2 regions of the Photobacterium ganghwense genome follow, and region 1 is predicted to be linked to the other one. Evidence: riboswitches for the same ligand, from Rfam matches in the RefSeq annotation. Region 1 holds a riboswitch; the other holds the start of a gene.
What was found. Region 1 has a riboswitch for cyclic di-GMP ahead of FH974_RS05240 (lytic polysaccharide monooxygenase). Riboswitches for the same ligand answer to the same signal wherever they lie in the genome.
Positions count from the first base shown of each region.

Region 2: it holds a riboswitch for cyclic di-GMP, as region 1 does, so the genes downstream of both, FH974_RS09270 (TfoX/Sxy family DNA transformation protein) here and FH974_RS05240 (lytic polysaccharide monooxygenase) in region 1, are expected to answer to the same signal.

Region 1 covers NZ_CP071325.1:1,073,008-1,077,437, reverse strand. The annotation lists gene yiaY (L-threonine dehydrogenase) at 1-612, opposite strand, end outside; gene FH974_RS05240 (lytic polysaccharide monooxygenase) at 967-2,196, opposite strand; cyclic di-GMP riboswitch class I at 2,258-2,391, opposite strand; gene FH974_RS05235 (pilus assembly protein TadG-related protein) at 2,518-4,365, opposite strand; gene FH974_RS05230 (DUF3613 domain-containing protein) at 4,379-4,430, opposite strand, start outside.
Region 2 covers NZ_CP071325.1:2,018,271-2,022,700, reverse strand. The annotation lists gene FH974_RS09280 (carboxymuconolactone decarboxylase family protein) at 1-261, opposite strand, end outside; gene FH974_RS09275 (hypothetical protein) at 400-804, opposite strand; gene FH974_RS09270 (TfoX/Sxy family DNA transformation protein) at 1,004-1,594, opposite strand; cyclic di-GMP riboswitch class I at 1,718-1,824, opposite strand; gene purR (HTH-type transcriptional repressor PurR) at 2,028-3,035, opposite strand; gene FH974_RS09260 (heme ABC transporter ATP-binding protein) at 3,561-4,430, opposite strand, start outside.

The sequences.
Region 1 (4,430 bases):
CGACACGTACGCTTCGATGGCGTGCGTCAGCGCATCCATACCCGTTGCCGCCGTCAGTGAAGCCGGTTTCGCCAGCATCAGCTCAGGATCGTTCACCGACATCAGCGGCGTGGTGTGCTTGTCAACGATCGCCATCTTGATGTGGCGCGCTTCATCAGTGATGATACAAAAACGCGTCATTTCCGATGCAGTACCCGCCGTGGTGTTAATGGCAACTAGCGGCAACTGTGGTTTGGCCGAACGGTCAACACCTTCGTAGTCAGCAATTTTGCCGCCATTCGCTGCAACCAGCGCAATCCCTTTCGCACAATCGTGCGGTGAACCGCCACCCAGTGAAATAACAAAGTCACAGCCGCCTGCTTTCAACAGCTCAAGGCCTGCTTCAACGTTGTTAATGGTTGGGTTTGGTTGTGTCCCATCAAAAACAACAGACTCAACATTTCGCTCTGCCAGCAGGTCAGCAACTTGCTTAACCATGCCAATTTGGCTGAGAATTTTGTCAGTGACGATCAATGCTTTTTTAAAGCCATGACCTTTAATTGCATCCGCCGCTTCAGTCAGGCAGCCAGCGCCCATGAGGTTTACTGTAGGAATAAAGAACGCAGTGCTCATTTATAATTCTCCATAATTATCAAATACTCATTACTTTAGCTTACCAACGGCCAAGAGACTGATTGGCTTTGATCAAGCTACCTGTAATCAGTCTTGTGTAACTCCAGCGGGGTAGAAGCTACCACCAAATTAATGTGCAACAAATTGATCTTGAGCAAGGTATTCAAGTTGCCGAGATATGCAACCAAATTAATTTGAAGCAGATCACTAAACCCGTTTAAAACAGGATTCATTGTTTTTTACTGTAAACACTGACTTTCCTGTCATTGACGTTTCATACTGATTTTCGTGAACTTTCAGGTATAAAAAAGCGCCGGACTGTGCCAGCGCTTTTCTCTGAATTTCCGCGGTTGATTACAGTTTCAACCAGGCATCCTGCCAGTTCGAACCATAACCCGGCTCATAATGTGAGGCCGAATTGATGTTACACCATCCGCCTTCCGGAAATGGCCGACATTGGTATGTGCTGCCGTCCCGGCTCAGCACCACGGTTTTACCCGGCTCGTAACTGCCAATATTGTCGGGGTAAACAAAATCGTATTCGCCAGGTTCACTTGGCTCAACAGGATCCGGCGGGATCACTTCACCGTCGCGAATATCCAGGGCATAACGGTAATCACGGTTGGTCACATACACCTGATTGCCGTACAGATCGGATTGATCAAACCAGATCTCTCCAGTTGATTGCAGCATCCCCAACTGCGTGATTGCGTGGTACTGCTCATTGACCTTTAGTGCCAGTTCATACGACCACAAATGGACGCTCTGATTGGCAGCCGTTACAGGAAGCGTAACTTCAACCACCTCCTGCCCTGAACCATCAAAAATACGGAACAGCACCTGATCACCAACCTGGGCCTCCAGCCCCTGCGGGATCAACGCGCCCAGAGGCTGCCATTCAACTGCCGGTGCTTCACCGTCGAAACGGATATCACTGCAGTTGTAGAATCCCTCCCCGGCGGCATCATCCCGCTGCCAGCGTGTCAGCAGAGTCGCATCTCCAGAACGGCCTGCTGGCAGTGTCACGTTCATCACATAGTAATCCTGACCGTCTATCTGGGTTTTCGCGATATTGCCGTGTTTGGCAATCAGCTCGACATCGTCCCACCCCAAGCGGCTGTGCGCCGCATTGTAAGACGGTTTCGACAGGTAAATTTCCCAGAAACTCGGGTTGTGTGGTGCCGTAGCACGAAACTTGAGCTGAAACGTCTCACCGGATTGCATCGCAGTCCGCTGCCATTGGCCTGAGGCAACCCCCATGCCGCTCTTTTTGGGATCCGAGCCATAACAGAGCTGCCCGTCAGCAACCACAGCCTTCACGGCATTCAAGTCGGTGTAGCCCGCCACATTGGCAGAGAACTCATGATTCTGAACAAATGGATAGGCGCCGGATTCCTGAAAAACGGCCCGACATGCCTGGTTCGGAATGCCAGAGCCGTCTGTCGGCCAGTAATACCCGCCATCTTCTACGCAAAACATTTGCCGGGCTTTGGGAAAATCGGTGTAGCCGTGCGCACTGACCTGTAACGGAATCAAGGCCATCACCGTAGCGGCGCTCAATGATAAGGAAAAACGTTTTTTCATGATGTGCTTCCAGTTAATTCGTTGGGAAGCCAGCTATGTGAAGAAAGCCGTGCTTTCTTAATCAGGTAGCCCCGCTGCCATAAAGCACAGCGACAAGTAACCACGCCGGATAGCGTATGAACGGTCGTGCAATCTGCGCTTGTTAGGCCGGTGGCTTTGCGTCGAACCCTTTCAGATTCTTTGCCTTTAGCTGACCGCACTAGTTATAGTGATTTTGCCTGTCAGAACAATTCCCTACGACAACTCTGGAAGGGTGATCCCGTTCTCTTTATCAAGGGCATTTCGTCCTTATTGTTAGCTTCCTTGTTTACGCCTTACCTGTCATTCGATCAATACCCCGCCTTCCAGTTCGAAATCGCTGACAAACACATCGGCCTGCCCCACCGATACCCCCAGAGCTTTCAGCAGAGGATCGACCACCTCCGTCACCACCGGCGTCAGCACATCATGCAAAATAGCAGGAAGCAGCACACTGTCTATCAGGCTTAATGCCGAGTTAAGTACATTCAACAGGCTCCCCAGAAGACCGCCAAGCAAGCCTCCTAACAAACCTTTATCAACGTCTTCACCCGTGTCAGCGGTTTTCAAATTGGCAGACAAGGTTGCCCCGGATACGGTCTCAGACAAGGTGCCGGAAGCTACCTGAGCGTATTGTTTGGGCAGCATATCGGTAGCAGTCAAGCGCTCACTGTGGGGCTGAAATGCCGCCGATGAATTCGGAAAACTGGCCCCGACTTCTACCGCCAGCAAATCTGAATACAGCGCCGGAATATCAACCACAACCGAGAACGGCTGACTGATATCACCGAAATCGTCGGCATTGCCTTCTGCCCCACCATCACCAACGAAAATCGTTGCCACCGAGGGTTTGGTAGCAAAATCAAACGTGACGGTATGTTGCTGACTCCACTGACAGCCAGACACATCCAGCAGCCGGGTTTCGGCTTCTGCTGCCACAACCTTGACCCCAAGGACACTGCTTTTCACCGTAATAATCCCCAGATCCAGACTGCTCAGCAGACTCAACGCATTAACCTTTAAATCCAGCTCTATTTGGGCGGTTTTTACAGCATTAACGAACCCGTCATTTTCCTGAGACGGCAGCAGCCCCATTTTAAATTGCGGCGGCTGCGTCACTGTCAGACGGATTTCCGTTAACGGTGCCAACAGTGATGCCAGATCCAGCTCTCCTCCCGCCAATGACAAGGTACGGCTGTCGAGATTGACCGCAGCCAGCACAGATGCGTAAACAAGATCATATAAAGACAGGCTGGCAGCGAGCGCCGCTTGATGAATAGCCACTATTTCACTGTCATCACTCCCGTTGGCCAGCGTCAGAAATCCGTTCAGGGTGATTAACGGCAGGGAAGACACACTGGCCACACTACGGATCTGGGAAAGAGCCTGACCGGCTTCTGACGTCGCTCCAACTTGGGTGATCAACACGTCTATCAGCTGCGCGATAGACAACTCTTTGACCAGCAACTGATCGAGTTGTTGTTCCAGCGAGTCGCCACCCAGCGGCTGCTCTTGATTCATTGCAGCAACCAAGGTTCCCAGTCCGATTCGGGTGTTGACCAGCTCGTCATACGACACCAGTGTCAGGTTTCCGCCCAGTGCCGCGCCGAGAATGGAATTGGTCAACCCGACATCGACCAGCGTTGAGCCAACGCCGAAACCGACTTTCGCTTTTTTATTGATCCCCGCCTGAGCTGACAAGGTGATCATCTGGGCGTCAGAAGAGCCAGAAAGCAGACGGGGAAACAGGCTGGCAGCCACCTTTTTGCTGATGGTCACCCGCGCGGCGTCCTGAAATGCGCTCTCAGTACCGGTCTCGATCACCCAGTGATTATCGTGAATACTGGCTGTGCCGACATCAACCCGATAACTGGCACTACTGGTGTCAAAGCCATTCGCCGCCAGAACCGATTTAGCCGTCGCTTCCATGGCACTTTTCTGGCTGACTCCGTGGAGATAACAACCGCTTCGCCCCAGACTTAATGCCGCAAGATCAGCCTGTTGCTGCAGTCGTCGTTGTTCCCAGAACAATCGCCCGGTATCGACTGCCAACGCTAAAAATACGGCCATCGCTATCATCAGCAGAATAAGCCCGCTCCCGACAGCTCCCTGCTGCCGCTTTCTGATACCACCACCGATGCGCACCGACATATTGGTATCCTTCCTAGCTGCCGCCCATAGAATCAGAGATAAATTTGGCCGGAATGGGGGTGGTA
Region 2 (4,430 bases), 950 kb from region 1:
CAGTCGCATGCCGTTGGCATCGACACAGAAGGCACAATCATTGAGTTGGGAGACCCGGACACACACCAGCGAGCGAATCACAGGGGAGAGGGGAGAAGAACGGCGATCCAGATAACCAAAAAAGCCGGCGACCAGCCAGAATAAAGGCGGACGTCTACCCCACAGTAAAGCAGGATTCAGCACTTTGCCGAAGTGCCGCTGTTGGAGCCAGAGCAGGGGTCTGATCAGAACGGAGTAACGCTTTTTAGCCGGAATACGCACAGGAACCTCTTTATCGTCGGTGTGTCGTGTAACTGTCTGAGTCCAATATAAAGATCATGGATCATTTTATCGGTAAATATCAGACAAAGACCTGATAAAGAGGTAAAAAATTTCAGTCGCTAATCAAAATAGTAGAAATCAGGATTGATCGATGGAAATTCGTACAGGAATGGATTGCGGCTGGTTAGCCACCTGATTGCGACTGCTTGGTGCATCGGTGATCAGAATATAGCCACAAGCGATAATCGGGGCGACAGACAACAACATGGTTTTACCAATATGGTAATTACGATACCAATACTTTCTAGCGCGGATTTTTAGGAGTAGTCCCCAGACGAATAAAGTGACGTTTAACACGGTAATCGACAGTAACACATCATGCATAGCCACCGGTGAAGCCACTTGTTGGCTGACCAATAAATAGACAACCACAGGCGGAAGCAGGCTAATAAGAACCACCGCTCGCATCAGGCGTGGCCATTTGCCAAACTTATCCTTGAACATCTGTTCATTTTGTCCTGGGAAAGGTTGGGAATAGTTCATATAACCTCCGGTGTTTTACATCCGGCTAATTCTACAATTGCCCTCATTGAATAAAAGTGTGTTGCCGAATTAATAAGCAGCTTTGTGAGTTAATTCAATGTTTGACAGGGAATGACATTATTCTGTCATTGCAGAGCCAAAAATATGTTGGGAATAAAAAAGAGATCCGAAGATCTCTTTTATATGTGTCAGGTTGCGATTAACTTAATTTCGCAAGAAGTTCTGAGCGCCGCTCTTTCGGGATAACAGACCAGTGCTTGCCACTGATTGCTCCTTCCAAAGCCCACAGTAAGTCGATACTTACTTCGCCTTCATGAGTGCTCTGTAGCGCTTTATACGCATTCAGGGCACCGGCTTCATACAGCTCATCCACTGTGGTTATTCCGGCTTTTTTCAACATCCTCTCATTCGCCAGGCGAAGATTGGGTAAATCTTTGATTCGATTGGGAGAGGTGTTATTTTTTATTTCTTTATCTGCTTTAGCGGCAGATAAAGACAATTTCGCCTGAGCCAGAATTTTATCAGTATCGTCCCACCACTCTTCAGGAATGGCATAATGTTTGGTTACAACAGGAAAGCCACGTTTCTTATATACATAAGGTTTCATTCCTGCGGATTTATATTCCTTTTCATTGTCGGCATTCGCCCGTAAATGCAGTTTGTCATTTACCACGAGTGCAAACATTGTTTCGCCAGAAAATATGCCAAAGCCGCCAAACATTGAGCGTGATTTGACGTTATCGAAATTATTAAAAAGGCGTAATGAATCTTTGAGTACTGGTTTGTCCATGCGTCTTCTCGGTGAATTGTTACTAGGTCACCTAACAACGAGCGAGGATTCAAGAATAGCAGAGTTGTAAAACGAACTGTCAGGGAAAAGTGAAATTATTTCCTGATGTTATCTGCTATATCCATCGGCAACCCCGCTACCATAAGTTGACTGCTTTAAAAATAAAACTGCCTACTCTTAGGCCGGAAGCTTTGCGTCCCTACCTTTCGATAGGTTTGCCTTGTTCGTGACACCTAAAGCATATCTCAGAAGATTATTTTGAACTTGCTCCCAACTTTTAAAGTGTGATATTGCTCCCAGTAATATCTCACAATTTTTATAGTGATATACTTCTAATGTTGTGAATTTATTACTGTTTAAGTCAAAAGTGGTACAAAAAAACCGGAGATAAAAATCTCCGGTTTGTCATACATTTGTCATCAAGTTATGCATATTAGCTGTTCAGGTTACGCACTGATTTGCGAACGACCAGTTCTGGTATCATTTCAAAAACCTGATGCTCGTGTTCTTTGTTCTTCACGCGATCCATCAGAATCTCAACCGCACTCTTACCCAAACGGCGTTTAGGCTGGTGGATAGTGGTCAGTGGCGGTGAAAAATACGGTGCCAAGTCGATGTTATCGTAGCCAATGATCGACATATCGTCAGGTACACGGATACCGGCTTGCTCAAATGTACTGATCATGCCCATCGCCATGATGTCATTGAAGCAGAAAATCGCGGTTGGACGCTTTTCCATTGCCATAAATGTGTTGGCCGCTTTTACCGCAGATTCACATTCGAAGTCACCTTCCAGAATCCAGTCTTCATTGATGTCTAGTCCGGCTTCTGTCATTGCCTTGCGGAAACCTTTCAGGCGTTCGCGACAGGCCGCTTTTTCTGCGTGGCCAGTCAGACAGCCAATTTCCTTGTGGCCGTGCTCAATAAAGAATTTGGTTGCCACGTAGCCGCCAAGTTCAGCATTGTCCTGAATTTTATCGGTGTGCGGGCTTTCCGGACCCCAGTCCATGATCACCATCGGCAGATCTTTCTGGCGCTCCAGCAGTTCCAATAGTTGCTCGTCAAGATCCGAACACATCACCAGCAGGCCATCTACACGTTTTTCGGCCAGCATACGCAGGTAATCTCTTTGCTTTTCCAGGTTACCTTCGGTGTTACACAGAATCAGCGTATAGCCTTCACCGTAGCAATATTCTTCAACGCCGTGGACAACTTCAGCGAAAAACGGGTTGGTCGATTTGGTTACCAGCATGCCGATGGTACGGGTTGTATTGCACTTCAGGCTTCGTGCTACGGCACTTGGTGCGTAGTTCAGCTCTTCAACCGCCGCGAGAACTTTCTTCTGTGTTGCTTCAGCCACGAAGCGTGTTTTGTTGATCACGTGTGAAACGGTGGTGGTTGAAACACCAGCCATACGTGCAACATCTTTAATCGTTGCCATAGTTATTCTTCTAGTGAATGGGTCCGCAGACCTTTAAATTGAATGCATTACCTAAGAGGACAGTGATGAGTTGCGATGTCAGGGATGCCATTCACTATTCTGTTAGGTGGAATTACCAGAAACGCCAAAAGGCCGCATCTCGAACGGGCGGCTTCATCTCTGATAACAAAAAATCGTACCCGCGCTAATAAAACGCGTTGCATGGATCATTTGCATTGTTTAATCGCTTGCGATCACATTTTACTGAGTGTGGCCAATAGTGCAATGTTTCTGGCCAAAGTCATGGATATTTATTGACAGTTATCAATATTTTGCTTGTAACAAGGCTCTGCGCTGCAATTTATTGTTACGGTAATAACTTGATTTGAAACAAATTTAATATCCTGCAATAAATCAGTTTGCATGGAATAAAAATACCGGTTGTGCTTGCTGCGCGACAACCGGTACTAATTTCGCTCAATCAACGATGTTTCCGCTCTTATAAAACCGTGGTCTTTTCACTTGAAGCGGCGTTATCACTCTGCTTCACGAGGTTTGATTGATAGTAATAGCGGCTCTGTTTTCTGCCTTTTTTCGGTTTGCGTTTTCACCTGCCGGTAACACGACAGGGTAGCCGTCGACCGGGTGGTGGCTGATGCATACCGGCCAGCCATATACGGTTTCAATGAGCGATTCGCTTAACGCATGCTGCGGGCTACCATCTGCCTGGATTTTGCCGTTGTTCATGATAACTAACCGGTCAGCGTACTGAGCAGCAAGGTTCAGATCATGGATGACGACGATGACCGCCGCGCCGGCCCGAGCCATGTCTCTGGCGACGCGTAACGTGTTGTGCTGATGCGCCAGATCTAACGCTGAGGTCGGTTCATCAAGCATCAGAACGCACTGTTCGCCCGCCTGACTTAATTGTGTCAGCACGCGGGCAAAATGAACCCGCTGTTTTTCTCCGCCGGATAAGGTCGGGTACAGACGTGAAGACAGGGCAGTCACGTCTACCTGCGCCATTTTTTCACTGGCAATTTTTCGGGTACGGGCCTGCGAGATATTGAGAGGCAAAGCCCCCAGAGCCACCACTTCTTCAGCCGTGAAGGCAAATGTCAGACTGCTGTGCTGCGGCAGGATGCCGAGATGCTGAGCCAGCTGATGGGGTGGCCAGTTTTGTCGGTTGCGGCCGAAATAGCAGATTTCCCCTGACACGCTCCGTTCACCACACAGAACTTTCAGCAGGGTACTTTTCCCTGCGCCGTTGGGGCCTAACAGTGCAGTCAGCTCGCCTGAGCGAAGGTCGATCGAGAAGTCGTCCAGAATCACTTTGTCGCCCAGACTGAGGTTCAAACCCGTGGCGCTGACTGCTACGGGCTCTGTTACCACAATTGGCTTTGTTACCAAAGACGA